DNA from 2 places in the Robbsia andropogonis genome. Region 1 is predicted to be linked to the other one. Evidence: riboswitches for the same ligand, from Rfam matches in the RefSeq annotation. Region 1 holds a riboswitch; the other holds the start of a gene.
What was found. Region 1 has a riboswitch for thiamine pyrophosphate ahead of thiC (phosphomethylpyrimidine synthase ThiC). Riboswitches for the same ligand answer to the same signal wherever they lie in the genome.
Positions count from the first base shown of each region.

Region 2: another riboswitch for thiamine pyrophosphate. It lies ahead of SJQ66_RS28200 (FAD-dependent oxidoreductase); the one in region 1 lies ahead of thiC (phosphomethylpyrimidine synthase ThiC).

Region 1 is NZ_CP139170.1:1,794,091-1,803,448, reverse strand. It holds gene SJQ66_RS21520 (ferritin-like domain-containing protein) at 1-137, opposite strand, end outside; gene SJQ66_RS21515 (DUF1328 family protein) at 261-437, opposite strand; gene SJQ66_RS21510 (entericidin A/B family lipoprotein) at 878-1,018, shown strand; gene SJQ66_RS21505 (hypothetical protein) at 1,215-1,400, opposite strand; TPP riboswitch at 1,725-1,831, shown strand; gene thiC (phosphomethylpyrimidine synthase ThiC) at 2,162-4,108, shown strand; gene SJQ66_RS21495 (glycine zipper 2TM domain-containing protein) at 4,357-4,617, shown strand; gene arfB (alternative ribosome rescue aminoacyl-tRNA hydrolase ArfB) at 4,787-5,206, shown strand; gene SJQ66_RS21485 (FUSC family protein) at 5,349-7,979, shown strand; gene SJQ66_RS21480 (Lrp/AsnC family transcriptional regulator) at 8,008-8,472, opposite strand; gene SJQ66_RS21475 (MdtA/MuxA family multidrug efflux RND transporter periplasmic adaptor subunit) at 8,991-9,358, shown strand, end outside.
Region 2 is NZ_CP139170.1:3,364,590-3,373,947, forward strand. It holds gene mlaD (outer membrane lipid asymmetry maintenance protein MlaD) at 1-212, opposite strand, end outside; gene mlaE (lipid asymmetry maintenance ABC transporter permease subunit MlaE) at 273-1,043, opposite strand; partial or broken gene SJQ66_RS28180 (ABC transporter ATP-binding protein) at 1,142-1,957, opposite strand; gene SJQ66_RS28185 (thiamine phosphate synthase) at 2,280-3,761, opposite strand; gene SJQ66_RS28190 (thiazole synthase) at 3,758-4,615, opposite strand; gene thiS (sulfur carrier protein ThiS) at 4,647-4,844, opposite strand; gene SJQ66_RS28200 (FAD-dependent oxidoreductase) at 4,848-6,194, opposite strand; TPP riboswitch at 6,372-6,486, opposite strand; gene SJQ66_RS28205 (ABC transporter ATP-binding protein/permease) at 6,811-8,565, shown strand; gene SJQ66_RS28210 (glutamate synthase subunit beta) at 8,656-9,358, opposite strand, start outside.

The DNA of each region.
Region 1 (9,358 bases):
GCGTATGACTCCGTCACGGCGCCATTCTTGATGTGTTCACGCGCCCGGCGGCGAATCGTGTCCAAATCGATCGAAAAATCGTCTTTGCCCGGTTGTGTGGGGCTGGCCTGCTTTACTTGCTTCAGTGCGCTAACCATTATTTCTCCTCGACTCTGTCGGTATTCCGTTATCCGACGCTCCCGGGTTGAACCCGCCGGGTGCGGCCTGGTAACACTTGAGCAAGCAACGCGCCTGCTCAGAAACCGCAATGACATGCTGCGCTAATCGACAATCTTTTTGGCCACCGTGAAACCGAGCAGCAAAAAGATAACAAACAGCACCAAGAACAATACAAATAGGAATTTCGCTATGCTCGCGGCCCCCGCTGCAATCCCGGTGAAACCGAAGACCCCAGCCACCAAGGCGATGACAGCGAATATCAATGCCCATTTCAGCATCGTGTACCCCCTTATTGGTTTTTTTGATCGATTGTTCGAACAATGCGCTCATCTTAAGCAGGATGAGACGTTGCGAAAATCGGCCGTTTGCCAGTTCTTATGTGGGAATACGCCGACAGCGAGACAATCCGCCGCTCGCTATCCACGCAGGCAATAAGGCGGTACGTTGAAAAATAGTAAGAATCTTCTTACCTGGATATCAGCGGCAACCGACAGCACATCCCACGTCTTTACTATACGATTTACTTACATTCATCTGCGCACGATTCTTGCTTAAATCGCGGAACTGAACGGTTGGATGTGTTGTGGTTTGAGGTCGAAGCCCCTCTTGATGACCCTCGAACGATCAAAAGGTCGGCTGCCGACAACGCGGACCCATGCGTCTCTCCAAGATTCAGGGATCGTTGATTTACCAACAATAACAGGAAGAGGAACTCATCATGAAGCGTATCGTCGCCCTACTGCTGCTCTCCGCTACGGCTATGTCCATGCTGGCCGGATGCAATACCATGGCTGGCGCTGGCCAGGATATTTCAGCTGGTGGAAACGCGCTGACAAATTCGGCAGAGAAGAGCAAGTAATTACCTGCCGTTTCGCGGGCGGTACATCATCGGATCACGCGACAATATTGGCAGATGCGTCTTCGATTTCACCGGACGCAGATGAAAAAAGCACGCCACGGCGTGCTTTTTTTTCTGAACGCCTGACAAGAAGCAGTGGCAGACCGATGCCGTTGCTTCCGCCCTGATCGAGGCAGGCGATGCCCCATTAGGCAAATCAAGCCGGCGCTGCATCCCCTTTCCGCGGCCGACGCACGCGACCAGCATGGCGCTCCAATTCTTGTACCCGCAACGCCAATTCGTTCAAATCCGCAGCGTCAGATAGGTATGCGGCCTCGCGCGCTTCACGTCGGACCGCGGCACGGCGAAACAGTAGCGCGACAAGTTGATCCAACAGTTTCATGGGAGGTTCCAGGTCAGTACCGTTTATTCAGGGTTAACCCTATTATAGGGTATTCCCTATCGCTCGACTCATCCTGACCCAGACAATCCACCCTCTGTTTTGTAACATTGTTTTTTGTCCGCTACACAGTAATGACACCCTGTACGGCGATGTTAGCTGGTTTTCCTGACGTCTTTCCTCTTCCTGGCAAGCGCTTCGGTGCATTTTCGTCACTGTCTCGGGCTTCATTCAGTACGGTCTTACGGAAGGTCATCGTCGTGGCCCGGAGCCCGCAAATACGGCATTCGGCTTGCCGCGACGCAGACGTTTGTGTATTGTCTGCGTAACAACGCGCAGGGGTCCTGCGGCCAATCTAAACTGGCCGACGGTGAGAAATACCCTTCGAACCTGATCTGGGTAATGCCAGCGAAGGAAGCGCTTTGGTCGAGGAAAAGTGGCAGTGACGGACGGTGAGAACGGAGCGGGTCGAGCGAGTTGGGTTCTCCTTGCGCCGCACATCGCATCGTGCGCTCAACCCGCACAGGCACCACGCCCCTCCCGTCCACCGCGCGCCCTTCTCGGCCCTCACCGCGGTCAATTCGATCCCCACGTCTCTCCCCGCGCCGCGTGCGGCCGCCTGACGCATTCTTGCGTTCAGTCGCGCCGCGAAAAACGCTGCCGGCGTTCGAGCGCATCCGCTTCGTCCGCGCCTGTCAGCGTCGCTCAACCGATTTGACGCCGACGGCATCGTCGGCGTACCTTGCATAGAACGGAGCCTCACGATGCACGCCAAAGTCGATTTTCATTCCGCCGACGCCCACGTCGACGCGGCAGCCGTTGCGCCGCTGCCAAATTCACGCAAGATTTATGTGACAGGCTCCCGCCCAGACCTGCGTGTGCCGATGCGCGAGATCAGCCAGTCGGATACCCCCGCCAGCTTTGGCGCCGAGCCGAATCCTCCGATCTATGTCTATGACACATCCGGTTCCTACACCGACGGGACTATTCCGATCGACGTACGCCAAGGCTTGCCGGCGCTGCGCGCCGGTTGGATCGAAGAACGCGGTGACACTGAATGGCTTACCGCCCTGTCGAGCGTCTTCAGTCGGGAACGTGCAGCCGATTCCCGCACCACCGCCCTACGATTCCCCGGTCTCCAACGTCAACCCCGACGCGGCCGGGCCGGCGCAAACGTCACGCAGATGCACTATGCGCGCCAGGGCATCGTGACACCCGAGATGGAATTCGTCGCCATCCGGGAGAATCAGAATCGCGAAGCGTACCTCGCCACGCTGCGGGCGGCGGGGCCGACCGGTGAAAAAATGGCAACGTTGCTTGGTCGCCAACATCCCGGTCAGGCGTTCGGCGCGGCCGCCGTGGGCGGACCGGCTGCGCTCCCTGGCGGCCTGCGCGCCATCACGCCTGAGTTCGTGCGTGACGAGATCGCACGCGGCAGAGCCGTCCTGCCGAACAACATCAACCACCCGGAAAGTGAGCCGATGATCATCGGTCGAAACTTTCTCGTAAAGATCAACGCGAACATCGGGAACTCCGCGGTGACGTCGTCGATCGGTGAGGAGGTCGACAAGATGACATGGGCGACCCGCTGGGGCGCAGACACGGTGATGGACCTGTCCACCGGCAAGCACATCCATGAAACGCGCGAATGGATTCTGCGTAACAGTCCGGTACCCATCGGTACGGTGCCCATCTACCAAGCGCTGGAAAAAGTGGACGGCAAGGCAGAGGCGCTGACCTGGGAAATTTTTCGCGACACGCTGATTGAACAGGCCGAGCAAGGGGTCGACTACTTCACCATTCATGCGGGCGTGCTGTTGCGGTATGTTCCGATGACGGCGTCGCGCATGACGGGCATTGTTTCCCGAGGCGGTTCGATCATGGCCAAATGGTGCCTCGCGCATCACCGGGAAAGCTTTATATATGAACACTTCGAGGACATCTGCGAGATCATGAAGGCGTACGACGTCAGCTTCTCCCTCGGCGACGGCCTGCGCCCGGGATCGATCTACGACGCGAATGACGAAGCGCAACTGAGCGAACTGCGTACGCTGGGCGAGTTGACGCAAGTGGCTTGGCGCCATGACGTGCAGACCATCATCGAAGGCCCCGGGCACGTGCCGATGCAGTTGATCAAGGAAAACATGGACCTGCAACTGGAGGCCTGCCATGAAGCCCCGTTCTATACTTTGGGGCCACTTACGACGGATATCGCGCCTGGCTACGACCACATCACCTCGGGTATCGGCGCGGCGAACATTGGCTGGTACGGCACGGCGATGCTGTGCTACGTCACGCCCAAGGAACACCTCGGGCTGCCGAATAAAGAAGATGTCAAGGAAGGCATCATTACCTATAAGCTCGCCGCCCATGCGGCGGATCTTGCGAAGGGGCATCCCGGCGCCCAGATCCGGGACAATGCCTTGTCCAAGGCACGATTTGAATTTCGCTGGGAGGATCAGTTCAATCTGGGCCTCGATCCGGACAAGGCGCGGTTGTTCCACGACGAAACGTTACCAAAGGATTCGGCCAAGGTCGCCCACTTCTGCTCGATGTGCGGCCCCCATTTCTGTTCGATGAAGATCACTCAGGACGTGCGGGCTTATGCCGCGGAGCAAGGTCTTTCCGATCAGGACGCACTGCAGCAAGGCATGACCACGAAAGCAATTGAGTTCGTCCGCAAGGGTAGTGAGATTTATCACGCTACCTGAGCAAAATATACGACTCTATATCCAGGACCATTTATTGCTTATGCATCTGTGTGTGAGGACGACCGCGTCTGGTCGACCTGCGTCTCGCCAGGTGCATCGGCAATCGCCCGCCACTTTGACAAGCCAACGGTCCACTATCCGTCTGGACGGCCTCGACACAATCAAATTAAAAATCGTCGTCAGGAAGACAGGAGTGGAAGATGAAAGTACATCCAGACAGCGCGGCTTCGACGGTCATCGTTGAACCGATGGCGCACGCCAATGTTGATGCCGCACAGCAGAACAAACAGGCCGGCGCACGCAGCGCGCGGCGGATCGCCGCTGGAATCGTTGCCGCGACGTTGATTGCCAGTTTGACGGCCTGCGGCGGCATGACGACACGTCAGCGTGACACCGCCATTGGTGCAGGCGTCGGCGGCGCGGCGGGAGCGGCGCTGGGCGGCGGCGTGCTGGGTACCGTCGGTGGCGCGGCGGCAGGCGGCTTTATCGGCAACCAAGTCGGTAAATAAGCAGGCGCCATCGGCGTACAATGGAAGTGTTGGAGGCCTGCCGTATTTAGGTAAGATCTGCGGGGTGGGTCCACCGGACGGCGTGGCTATCCGGTGGACCCAGTGTCCTACTTCCTGGGAGGGGCGGCGTTTGCCGCCCTTTATTATTGAGCGGTTCACGTTCGCTGCCATGTCTTCCTCCGCTCCACCTCGTATCGTGTTGGCGCCTGCTGACTATCATTTCACGGCCATTCGCGCGCAAGGCGCCGGCGGTCAGAACGTTAACAAAGTCTCCAGCGCCGTCGTCCTGCACTTCGACATTTCTGCATCGTCGCTACCCGAAGCCGTCAAGGGGCGGTTGCTCGAATTACCCGATCGTCGCATTACGCGCAACGGATTGCTGTTGATCAAGGCGCAAACGCAGCGCCATCAAGAAGCCAATCGGATCGACGCGCTTGACCGCCTGCACGCGCTGATCGCATCGGTCTGGTATGCACCAACACCACGCCGCGTCACTCGACCTTCTCATGGCAGCGTGCGGCGCCGCCTGGAAGAAAAAACCCACCGCGCGAAGACAAAGGCGCAACGCGGACAAGTCACTCTAGACTGAGCGCCCCTTGCCAGATCGGCTCACATTGTCTCAATGCTGATCCAGCGGTGCCCGGTCAAGACGAAATGCTTTAGACTTGCGCAAAGAGAATGCTGCGACATCGCGCCCTTGCCCGATGATGCATTGCGGCACTGCCTGGTCTATGCGCTATTCGGTCGAAATAAGAAAGTTCCTCTACAGTCAGCACCTGTTCAGCGGATTACGGATATCGCTCGGCATCGTCCTGCCCGGCATCGTGATGCTTTTCGTCTTCGACGCGCAGGCCCTCGCGTTCACAGTGGCCAGCGGCGCCATTGCCGCCAGCGTCGTGGACTTGCCCGGCCCGCTGAAGTACAAGCATAACGAAATGCTGGCATGCTCGGTGCTGGGCTTCCTGTCCGCCCTTGTGACCGGCATCGCGACCGCCAACCCGCTGACGCTCTGGCTAACGGTGGTACCGCTGACGTTCGTGTTGTCAATGATCGTCATGCTGGGAGCGAAAGGCCCGCAGATCAGTTTTGCGTCCCTATACATGATGATCACGACGCTAGAGCAGCATCTCACGCCGCTCGGCGCCTTGGTCAATGCATCGTGGATGCTCGCTGGTAGCCTCTGGTATACCTATTGGAGCTATTCGCTGAGTCGGCTCCAGATCGATCGCATCGAACGCCAGGTTCTGGGAGAGTCGATATTCTCGATCGCCGAGTACTTGCGGGCACGCGCCAGGTTTTATGACGCGTCCAGCAGTCTGGAAGATGCCTATTCGGATCTAGTGGACAAGCAGATCGCCACGGTCGAGCAACAAGACGCGGCGCGCGATATCGTCTTGCGGCGCTTGCCCCGCCTGAAGCGTAGCGATGGCGATCCACGGCGTGTGAGGCTGTTCAACCTGTTCATCGATGCGGTAGACCTGCACGAGACCGCCATCAGCGCCCACACGGACTATGCGTTGCTGCGCAATACGTTTGGTGACGACAACCCCGATCTCCTGGTCTTTTTCCACGACTTGCTGGAGAAATGCGCGGACGATTTGCAGGAAATTGGTTTAGCGATCCTGCAGGACCGCGCGTCCGTGCAACGGGTGCGAAACCGCGCCGAATTGCGCGCGATTGAATACGAGATCGACAAGATGCGACGCCGGAACTTTCCGGCACGCGATTCCGAAGCCTACGCGGCCATCTCCGCCAGCTTCCGTCGCGTGTGGACCGTAGCGCGGATGATCGACCGCCTGCATCGCCGCACGCGAGAAACCGAGGACGGCGACAAGAACGAAACGGTCATGCGGGTGGACCAGACGCTGTCGCGCTTTCTCGACAGCCGCCGGATAACGGCCGCGCAGTTGCTGTCGAACCTGAACATGACCTCCCCGCCATTTCGCCACGCGCTGCGGGTGACATTGGGCGTGGCCGCGGCACTCGCGCTGGGCAAGCTGATGCAGGCGCTCTTCCCGTTGACCAACAGTTACTGGATCGTCCTCACCACCGTCATCATTCTGAAGCCGGGCTTCTCGCTGACCCGGCAACGCAATACGCAACGGATCTTCGGCACCGTTCTGGGATGTACCGCAAGCGTCTTGTTCCTGCATTTCTTCCATAGCCCTCCGTTGATTCTGGCGGTCACCTTCGCCTGCATGCTCATGGCTTACTCGCTGCTGCTGATCAATTACGCCGCCGCGGTCGTCTTCATCTCGTCCTATGTGTTACTGCTCTACCACTTATTGGCGCCAGTAGGCATGCGTCTGATCGGCGAACGCGCGGTGGACACGATCGTCGGATGCATGATCGCCGTTGGCATCAGTTACCTGTTCGCCAATTGGGAGTATCGGCTGATGGGGCCGACCGTGAAGGCGGCATTGAAAGCGATCCGTGACTACCTGGATGCGGTGCGCCAAGCGAATGCGAAATTGCGGGCGCCGGACCTCACATCCACTCAGCGCCAGGCGCAAGCGTTGGACCGTGACTATCAATTCCGCCTGGCCCGAAAGGTTGTTCACACGACGCATGCAAACCTCGGCCAGGCGTTTCGCCGCATGATGCGTGAACCAAAATCGAAGCGGATCTATGTGGCCGAGCTGAATGACCTGATTGTCCAGTGTCACACACTGGCATCGCATATCACCGCCGCGGCGCCGCTGATGGCGAGCGCCGGCGTTGCCGCATTGCCTGCTGGGTCAGGTCACACATTGTCCGAGCGTGCGGCATCGCAACGTGCGCGCGGGACCATTGATGCGGACAAGGACGCCATCAGTGGGGAGACCAGCACGACACCCGTGTCATTGGAGCCGCCGGCGTTGCGCGCGGCACTCGACGCCATCAGCCATCACCTCGCCGCCGCCGAGGCGGCAACCCTGGAACAGCCGGCGCCCAGGCTCCCGGGCGTGCCGCCGATCGGCGTGGATGCCGAGGCAAACCGGGCAATCAGCCGGGCACTGGACGAGATGGGCGTGGCGGCCGACACGATCGAGGCCAGCGGGGTCGATCCCGCGATGACCGAGGAACGGGTCAACGACATCAAGCTGCTGGTGTATCAAACCAAGCAGATGCTACGCGCGGCGCTGCTGTTGCGGCGTAATGCGGCGGCCATCCACCTGCCGCTGGCTACAACGGACATGCCGCCTCTCGAAACACCATCCGAACAGGCGCCGATGCCCGTGGCGTCCGTCGCGACCGGTGGCCCCGGTGACTCGCCCCCGGCCCGCGCGTCGACGAGGGCCGTCGAGTCGATCGACGCCGCCGAAACGGCGGCACCGGCCGTGACGACCATGCAACCGCCGGCAGTCATTCCCCCGCGCTGAGCGCCATGAACGTCGCGTCGTAAGCGGCCTACGTCTCACGCACCGGCAGCGCGGTCGAATATTTGATCTGCTCGATGGCAAAATGTGTTGTCATGCTACGCACAGTAATCGCGTCTTCGAGTTTGGCCAGGATTTTCCTGAAATCATCGATGCCGGCCACGGCGAGCCGCAACAGGTAATCGCTGTCGCCCGTCATCCGATAGACCTCCACCACCTCGGGCACCTGCGCAATGACCGCGATAAATTTTTCGGCCCATTCGGCGCAATGACGATCGCTCGAGACATTGACGAACGCAGTCGTCCCGACGCCCAAGGCACTTGCATCGCATAACGTCACCTGGCGCCGGATCACACCGGAGCGTTTCAAGCGCTGTACGCGTTTCCAGCACGGCGTCTGCGTCAGGCACACATGCTGTGCCAGCTCCGACAGGGGCATAGACGCATCCCGTTGCAGCAATTCCAAAATGCGTTTATCCGTGGCATCGAATCTCATCGCCTCATCCCCTTGTTTGATGTGAACATTTTTTACCAAACCTTGTTATTTGGAGGAAGCCCTTGCTCCATTTGGGACCCGTCGGAATTGCACGCACTGAAGCGCATACAGGATTCCGCGGCGATGACATTGCTGATAAATGCCGCAATAACATCGTTTTTCTTTTTCTTTATTAGAGATAATTGAAAATAAATGCTGCCGATGCTGCACAATCTTAAAAATGGATAGGAATCACTTTATCTGCACACCGTCTCGCCACGCACGATGTCACTGCCGCCATAAGACGTTGTGCCGCGGAACGGCGTTTTTAATCGCTGTCATCACGCTTGCCCTGGTTTCACTGTAATTTATTGCAAAGGGGGAACAATGGACGATCCAGTTAGAGTTCCGTAGGATTTGTGGTTTGCATGCGGATTTCCGCATCCTGCGCGAAAAAGCAAGGGTCGCGTGCTCGCCCGACATAGTCGATTGATTGACCGGCGGTCAAGCGCCAAAAGAAATAAACAACACGATTTGCGATGGACGAAAAAACGCCTGATCCGAACCCTCAACGGCCCGTCGCTTCACCGGACTCGTCGCTGCCTCCCAAGGTTGCGCCACGTATCTCCGAGGGATCTTTCCCGCCGCCGCCGCCCGATCGCCCCCCCACCTCCTCCCGCCGCCGAATCGGCTGGATTATCGGCGGGACGCTGCTGGTACTCGTCATCGCCTTGATCGTCTGGCACCCATGGGGAGCACATGGCGGTCATGGCGGCCCTGATGCGCTTGGACCACCCGGTGGTCCGCCGGGTGGTCCGGGGCCTGGCGGCCCGGGTGGTGGGCGACACGGTGGTCCGATGGCGGCGAACCAGACGCAAGCGGTTCGCGTGGCAAAAGCCACCATTGG
Region 2 (9,358 bases), 1.6 Mb from region 1:
ATCGATTTCACACGACCCACGGTCACGCCCGCGCTCTTGACGGGCGCACTGGCCTTCAGTCCGCCGATATTGTCGAAGCGCATCTTGACCTGATAGGTCGGCTGGAACGAGAACGTGCTCATGTTACCGGCCTTCAGCGCCAGGAACAGCAGCGCCACGAAGCCCAGGATCACGAACAGGCCGACCCAGAAGTCGAGAACAGTTTTCTTCATCCTTACGTCTCTCGTATTCTTTCTCGAAATAAGATTCCTTGCACGGAATCCTACGCTGACTTACTTGCCGAACATCAGCGCAGTCAGCAGGAAATCCAAACCCAACACCGCCAATGACGCGTAGACCACCGTCCGCGTGGTGGCGCGCGAAACCCCTTCGGGTGTCGCCTTTGCCTCGAAACCCTGGAATAGCGCGATGAAGGTGACCGCGAAACCAAACACCACGCTCTTGATCACGCCGTTACCCACATCCCGCCATACATTTACGCCGCCCTGCATCTGCGACCAGAACGCACCAGGGTCCACGCCAATCAGAATGACGCCGACGATATAGCCACCGATGATTCCCACCGCGCTGAAAATGGCAGCCAACAGCGGCATGGCGATAACACCGGCCCAAAAGCGTGGCGCCACGACAAAACGCAACGGATCGACCGCCATCATTTCCATCGCCATCAACTGCTCACCGGCCTTCATCAGTCCGATTTCAGCGGTCAACGACGTACCCGCGCGACCCGCGAACAGCAACGCGGCCACCACGGGACCCAATTCGCGCACCAGCGACAGCGCTACCAGCAATCCCAACGCCTGCTCCGAGCCATAGCGGGCCAGCGTGTAGTACCCCTGCAGCCCGAGCACGAACCCAACGAACAGACCCGACACGGCAATAATCAGCAGTGAATAATTGCCGACGAAGAAAATCTGCCGCGTGACCAGCCGTGGGCGCAGCAGCATCGCGCCAAACAACCCCAGCAAACGGAAGAACATCCGCGTGGCGTGGCCAGTCAATGCAAACAGGCTCAACACCCGACGGCCCAACGCACTGACCATCATGGCCGCCCTCCTTTCCTGTCGCTAGGCGCATCCGGCTCCCGACCTGCCTGCACCGCGCGCTCATAAGCGGCATGGCCCAGCGCGGCCGCTTCGACGAGACCGAAGTCGGCATCGATTGGCTCACCCGGATAGTGGAAGCGGAACGGACCATCCGGCGCGGCATCGATGAATTGCCGCACCGCCGGGTCCTTGGATGCACGCAACTGCTCTGGCGTGCCCTCGGCGGCAATGCCGCCATTGGCAATGAAATAGACGTAGTCGGCAATCGCGAACGATTCAGGCACGTCATGCGTGACCAGGATCGAAGTGGCGCCCAAGGCCTGATTGAACGTACGGATCAGGTTTGCCGTGATTCCGAGCGAAATGGGGTCGAGGCCAGCAAACGGCTCGTCGTACATCATCAACTCGGGATCGAGTGCCGTCGCCCGCGCCAATGCGACACGGCGCGCCATGCCGCCGGAGATTTCAGATGGCAGTAGGTCGCGCGCGCCCCGTAAACCAACGGCATTCAACTTCATCAACACGAGATCGTGGATCAGCGCTTCCGGCAGGTTGGTATGCTCGCGCAACGGAAATGCAACATTCTCGAAGACGGACATATCAGTAAACAGCGCGCCGAACTGGAACAGCATCCCCATCCTGCGGCGCATCCGATACATGGCCTTCGCATTGAAGCCGCCGATGTCGTCTCCATTGACGAGAACCTGCCCACTGCTCGCGCGCACGAGGCCACCGATCAGTTTCAGCACCGTGGTCTTGCCGCAACCGGAGCCCCCCATCACCGCGACGACCTGGCCGCGCTGAAAGCGCATATTCAGCCCCGACAGGACGGGGCGATCACCATAGCCGAATGCGACATCGCGCAATTCTAGGACGGTTTCGGAACTAACGATGGGCACGGCGCGGACCATTCCTCATTACGGTTCAAATAACAATAAAAAAGCGAAAAATGCTCAATGCGCCAGCAGTCTCGTCTCAATGACCAACAATACGCATGAGTGCGGCATTATAGGCCATCAGCCAATTTCCGACTCCGCGCCTGCCTGGGGGTCACGTCTGTCAGACCACCCCACTTCCCATTTAGCACAACGCCACATGCGTCCAGACGGAGCGCTTTACGTCGTATCGCCATGGTGGACGGCCTGGTTGGTCACGGACTCAGCCCAAAACGGTCACTTACATCATCGCCACCACCTCGATTGCCGCCCATGCTGCGGCGCGGCGAGAGTCTTATTATCCGTTGAAAGCGACTTGTAGTGCTAAGACCGTTTCCTTTAGTGCATTTCGGTCGATTTCAGTGACGGAATTGACGACGGCACCAACAACCGCCGCCGACGCGGCTCCCGTGGCACGCACCGCCGTCACGTTTGCCAGACCAATGCCGCCGATGGCGACCGCCGGGACCGGGGGTACGGCATCCCGAAGCAATCGACAGTACGCTGCAAGTCGACGCACCCCTTGCGGCGGCACCGCAACCGACTTTGTTGTCGTGGCAAACACAGGACCGCACGCGATGTAGCTGGGTCGGAATCGCAGCGCCAACAACATCTCGTAATATCCGTGCGTTGAGAGGCCAAGCCGCAAACCCGCCGTTGCGATGGCGTCGAGCGCGAAAGCCGGTAGCGCCGCCAAATCCTCCTGTCCAAGGTGCACCCCATAAGCATCGGCCTCGATGGCCAGATGCCAATGGTCGTTGATGAACAGCTGCACCGGTACGGGTGCCTGCTTGCAATAGGCGACGGCGCGGTGGATTTCATCGCGCAACCTCGCTTGCGAGGAGGCGATGCGATCGGAACTGAAAGATGGCTTATCCGATGCCGTGTCCGGCGGGGCTAAGTCGCTCGCGGCATGGGGCGCAACATCGGCATGCGTATACGGCGTTTTGATCCGCAACTGGATCGTACGGGCACCCGCTTCGACAAGGCGACGTACCCACTCGGCGCTTGGTGCGATCGGATATATTCCTAGCACGTCCGTGCAACGCGGAAAGGCCGTCAGCACCGACGATGGTGTCGGTGTCGGTGTCGGTGTCGCCGGCATCCTCGCTTCGGATGCGGGCGCCATCGGAAAGCCGCCGGTCCCGGCAACCGTTTCATCAAATGGCGAGTCGGGGACGCCCGCGGCGACACCGTCGGTGATGCGGCACGGCGCCATGACATCCGGAAACGCCGCGAGCGGGGGCACGGGGCGCATGACGACATCACGACGCACGTCGCCGAGATCATCGTCGACGCCGGTGGCCCAGCCTTCGACGCGCGGCTCCCCATTGGTGCCTCGCGGGACGCGACGGCCCGATGACGCCATGCCTGCCACGTGCGCCAGCGCCAGGCACAGCGCATCATGCAACGCAAAACCGTCTTCCACGAACGCCGCGCACACGCCGAGCCAGGCGTCATCGGCATCTCGCGTTGCCGCGTAAAAAAAATCCCACCCATCCCGCAACAACCGGGTCCGGCCGGGAGCCGATGCGTCGATCACCGCGCAGGCCCCAGCTTGCCTCCCATTTTGCCGTCCGAGATACAACGACCGGGCCGACACGCCTGCGGCGACAACCACCAGAACGTCCCGTACCCCCGTCGCCTCGCCGCTTTCGGCCAATGCAGTGGCCTGCCTCGGCTCAACTGGCCAGGCGTCGCGAAAAAAGCGCGTGATGCGACCAGAGGGTTCCCTGACCTGCAAGGGGCGCACCGGCATCTCGGGCAAAGCGCGAGTCATGCGTCGGCGTCCGGCTGGTGCCAGAACGGCATGCCAACCATCGGCGTACTGGCGTGTGCGGCTTCGCGCACCGGCATCGGTCCCGCCCGCCAAGCGACGCGCCCAGCGTCGACGGCTGCGGCAAACGCAGCCGCCATGCGCACTGGATCATCGGCTTGAGACACCGCAGTGTTGAGCAGCACACCGTCGAACCCCCACTCCATGACCTGACATGCATGCGATGGCACGCCAAGACCGGCATCGACGATTAACGGCATATCGACAGGCAAGCGATCGCGCAATTGCCGCATCGCATGGGGATTCGCCACGCCGCGCCCGGTTCCGATGGGGGCCGCCCAGGGCATCAATGCCTGGCAACCGGCATCGATCAGGCGACGAGCGACCACCAGATCCTCGGTGCAGTACGGCAGGACACGAAACCCATCATCGATCAAAATCCGCGCCGCCTCGATCAACGCAACCGAATCCGGCTGCAGCGTAACATCGTCACCGATCAACTCCAGCTTGACCCAATCGGTCTCGAACAACTCCCGCGCCATCCGCGCGGTGGTAACCGCCTCGTCAACCGATTGACACCCGGCGGTATTCGGCAGCAACGGCACGCCGGTGCGACGCAACGCCGCATAAAAATCGGCACCTTGAGGCGCCGCGTCACCCTCGTCTCGCGCCGGCTCGGCCGCGCCAATACCGGACATCTGCCGTCGTAATGCCACCGTGATCATCGCGGGGCGCGACACCGAGACCGCCTGAAGCAGGATCGCCAATGACGGATAGCGCGCGGTGCCCAATAAAAGACGACTGTGGAAAGCCTCGCCGTACAGCACGAACCCCTCGGGCGAAGGCTCTGGCGCGATCCCTGACGGTAGGTGGAAAGATTCGGACATGTCAGCCTCCTGTGACCGGTTGCACGACATCAAGCCGATCGTTTTGAGACAGCGCTTGCGCGGTATAGCGGTTGCGCGCGACGAATTGTCCGTTCAGGGCAACCGCGAACGGCGGCTTGGCTCCAAAGGCTTGCAGCGCATCGACGACCTTCGCGCCCTCGGCGATGTCGAACACCCGTTGATTGATCACGATATTCATGGCTTAGCGCAATGCGATAGCAGAAAAAAGGGCCGGAGGGGAGCACGCGGTGGGCACTGATGGCGATACGTTCGCATTATCAAGTGGCACCGATGATGCGACGCGGACGGCCTCGCCACGACGTTCGGCGGCGGCAGCATCATGAGAACAGGTGCCGAACAGGGCAGGCCATGGCGACGTCTCACGCTGCGCAACCCAGATCGCCTGGGCGGCCGCGGCGTCCGATGCACTGCTAGGATCGGCTAATAGTGCCTGCACCAGTGCAACGGCCGTCGTCACCACCTCGGGAGCGATCATGAAGCCGTGCCGATAGAGTCCGTTGATCGCCACTCGACCCGAGGCCATCGAAATGGCCGGGCGATGGTGATCCAGCGTCGGGCGGCATTGCACGTTGAGTTCGGCGATGCGCGCCTCGCCGAACGCCGGATGCACGGCAAACGCCGCGGACAGCAGCTCGAGCGCGGATCGCACGCTCATCGGCGATGTGTCGTCACTCTCGATCTCGGTCGCGCCGATGACAAAGCGACCATTTTCCTTCGGCGCGATATAAATCGGATAACGAGGATGAAGCAATCGCACAGGACGTTGCAGTGCGATGGACTGCGTATCCACCCGCACCACTTCGCCACGCACGCCGCGCAGCCCACGCCACGCGGACTTGGCCCCCAACCCGCGGCAATCGACGCAAACCGCCGCCGTGGGCCATCGGTTCTCGCCGATCGTCTCGCCGTACAGGCGCTGGACACCGGCATCATCCAGCGCCTGGTCGAGCGCATTCAGCAAGGCCCGATTATCGAGTTGCCCTTCGTGCGGCATCCACCACCCTTGCTGGAAACGCCCGCGCAACGCGGGTTCCAGCGCGGTGATGCCGGCACCGTCGAGTGCACGCATGCCGTCGCGCAGCAGGTCTCGTGGCGCGTTCGCGCCGACGCGGCGTTCGAACAGGGTGGCCTCCGCACGATCAGCGGCATGCCAGAGGACCAAGGTGCCGCTTTGTTGAAAAAAGACCGGTAACGGCAAATCGGCCAGCCACCCCGGCCAGCGGCGCAATGACGCGACACCCAAGGCCGCGAGCAACGGCTCGGCAACCGCGGCCTCCGTGACCGGTGCCAGCATCGACGCCGCGACCCACGCCGCGGCGCCACTGTTCGCCTGGCTTGCAGCGGCACGCTCATACAAGGTCACCCTGACGCCATCGCGCGCCAGCCGCCACGCCAACAACCGCCCGACCAGGCCTGCGCCGATCACGGCGACATCGGGTGGCACGGTCGCGGTAGCACCGGCAATCGCCGTGTGCGCGGTCAAAGGGGCATGGGGCAGGGCCTCACGCCGCGGAAATGTGGTAAGCATCGGCTCGTCCGGCGGGGGCATCGGTCGCGGGCGACAATCGCAAACGCACCGGCGGCAGTACGAGAAGGGACCACGGATGAGAGTGTCGAACCGACGATGGCCGCGTGCGGGCACGCGAGTGGACGTACGCGGATAGACTACACGCACACCGCGCAGCGGCGGCGCCAAGCACGTCATGGCGTACGATGGAAAACTCCCCTCGCCGGTATTATCCGGATCGGGTGCCAAGGGACTCTCTCAGCCGCGTCCCGTCGCTTGCATCGCGCCGTCCGCAGCACCCCTGTTTCATCTCCCCGTATTACAGCACAATTCTGGCGGGACCGACAGCGTAAATGCGGTGCCATCGACCCGTCGGCTGCGACCCGCCATATTCATTTCTAACAAACGATCTTAATTTTCAATTAAGAATCCGGTCCAACAATGGCCCAACAGTTATTCTGTTGCGAACGCCTGGCTCGGAATGCTCCGGCCTGGATACCAGTCGTCGGGTTCGTGGCATGGCTGGGGGCGCTGCGCCCCGTACTTACAGAACCCTTTCGCCTGCACGACACAACATCGTGTGGGCACGCAAGACGGTTGCTGACTTTACCCCTGTCATCATCACTCGCTGGAGGATATGAATATCGTGCAGGACAAACCAATCTCCGCATGGAGCCTGATACGGCCTTTCTGGGTCTCCGAACAGCGTTGGTCCGCACGCGGATTGCTGGCCCTGGTCATCGCCATGAACATGACGATGGTGTGGTTGAGCGTCCAGTTCAACAGTTGGAACGCAACCTTCTACGATGCGATCCAGCGCAAGGACGCCAACGCCTTCTGGCATGCCCTGTTGGTCTTCTGCTACCTCGTCTTCCCGATGATCCTGATTGCGATCTATCGGATCTATTTCCGCCAGATGCTCGAATTCAAATGGCGGCAATGGTTGACCAACCAGTACATGCGGCGTTGGTTGAAGGACCATGCGTTCTATCGCATAGAACGCGATCGTCTCGCCGACAATCCTGATCAGCGCATCACCGATGACCTGCAAAGCCTGGCGCACGCGACCCTTACCCTATCGCTCGATTTTCTCTCGACGCTGGTCACGCTGTTCTCGTTCACGACCATCTTGTGGAACGTCGCCGGCGCGCTGTCCTTCTCCCTCGGTGGCGTGCAGTGGCATATTCCCGGCTATATGGTGTGGGTTGCCTTGCTGTACGCGATAGTCGGCACGTTCATCATGTTTCGCGCCGGCCGTCCACTGGTCACGATCAGTTACCAGCAACAGCGTGTGGAAGCGGACTTCCGTTTCTCCCTGGTCCGCCTGCGCGAAAACGCCGAACAGATTGCGCTCTACGATGGTGCCGCAACCGAATGCGGGCACGCGGCGACCGCGTTCTCCCGTATTCGCGACAACTGGCGCATGATCATGCGCGTGACAAAGCGCCTGACGCTGGTCAACTCGCTATACGCGCAGATCGCAATCATCTTCCCGATCGTCGCGGCCGCGCCGCAGTACTTCGCCGGCGCCTTCACCCTGGGCACGCTGATGCAGATCTCCAGTGCATTCGGCACCGTCAGCGATTCGATGTCCTGGTTCATCAGCAGTTACGGCACGCTGGCGAACTGGCGCGCGACGGTGAACCGGCTGCGCGAGTTTCATCGGGCCATCGACGATCAGCATTTCCTCGAAGCCGAATCGCCTGCGACGCTGGCCGGTGGCATCAATCTGCATCGCACCGCGAATACGTCGATCGATACGAAGGACCTCTCGCTCGCGCTGCCCAACGGCAGCACGCTGACGCACGTCCCGGACCTGCATATCGCGCCCGGCACGCGCTGGCTCGTTCGCGGCGAATCCGGCTGCGGGAAAAGCACGCTGCTGCGGGCAATGGCCGGCCTGTGGGCGTTCGGTGACGGCGTGATAGAAGTGCCATCCGGGGCCAGGCTGTTCTTCGTGCCACAGCAAAGCTATATGCCGATCGATACGTTCAAGGCCGCGCTGAGCTATCCATCCGATCAGGAAGCGTTTACCGATGCCCAATGCCGTGAAGCATTGGCACTGTGTCAAATGGAAGAATATGCGGCGCATCTCGCCGAGTCCTCGCACTGGGCGCGCCGTCTGTCACCGGGCGAACAGCAACGGATCGCTTTCGCCCGTGTCCTGCTGCAAGCTCCGGACGTGGTTTTCCTGGACGAAGTCAGCAGTGCGTTGGATACGAAGACCGAAACGATGCTGTATCAGATGCTCATCGATCGCTTGCCGAACACAACGATCGTCAGTGTTGGCCATCGCGATACCCTGGTGACCTTCCATCAGCAGTTCGTTGATCTGAAGGCGGCGCACGACGGCGGGCCAGACGAGGACAAAACCGCGCAATTCACGGTTTGAACGAAAAAACGTCATGGGCGCGCGGATAGCACCCATGACGATATTCCCGCCGGACCGTATCGACACGGCACGGCGTCATGCACCAACGGTTTAACGCGGCAGTTCCGTCGCCCCCATCAGGAAGATATCGACCGCGCGGGCGGCCTGACGACCTTCACGAATCGCCCACACCACCAACGACTGGCCACGACGCATATCGCCCGCGGCAAACACGCCCGGCACATTCGTCGCATACGCCAGCACACCATCGGCGTCCTCGGTACGAGCCTTTGCGTTGCCGCGCGGATCGCGCTCGACGCCGAAGGCATCCAGCACCGCCTGCACCGGCGACACGAATCCCATCGCCAGCAACACCAGGTCAGCCTTCATCTCGAATTCGGAGCCCGGCACTTCCTGCATCTTGCCGTCCTTCCATTCGACACGTGCGGCCACCAACTTCTCGACTTTGCCATTCTTGCCTTCGAAACGCTTCGTCGCCACCGACCAGTCCCGATCGCACCCTTCGTCATGCGACGACGACGTGCGCAACTTTGTCGGCCAGTACGGCCAGACCAGCGGTTTGTTGGCCTCTTCCGGCGGACGTGGCATCAATTCGAACTGCGCCACGCTGGTCGCGCCGTGCCGGTTCGAGGTACCCACGCAGTCCGATCCGGTATCGCCCCCGCCGATCACGACAACGTGCTTGCCGGTTGCCAGCGTCTGGTCCGCCAGCTTGTCGCCAGCCTCCACCCGGTTTTGCTGCGGCAGGAATTCCATCGCGAAGTAAACGCCTTCCAGATCGCGCCCGGGTACC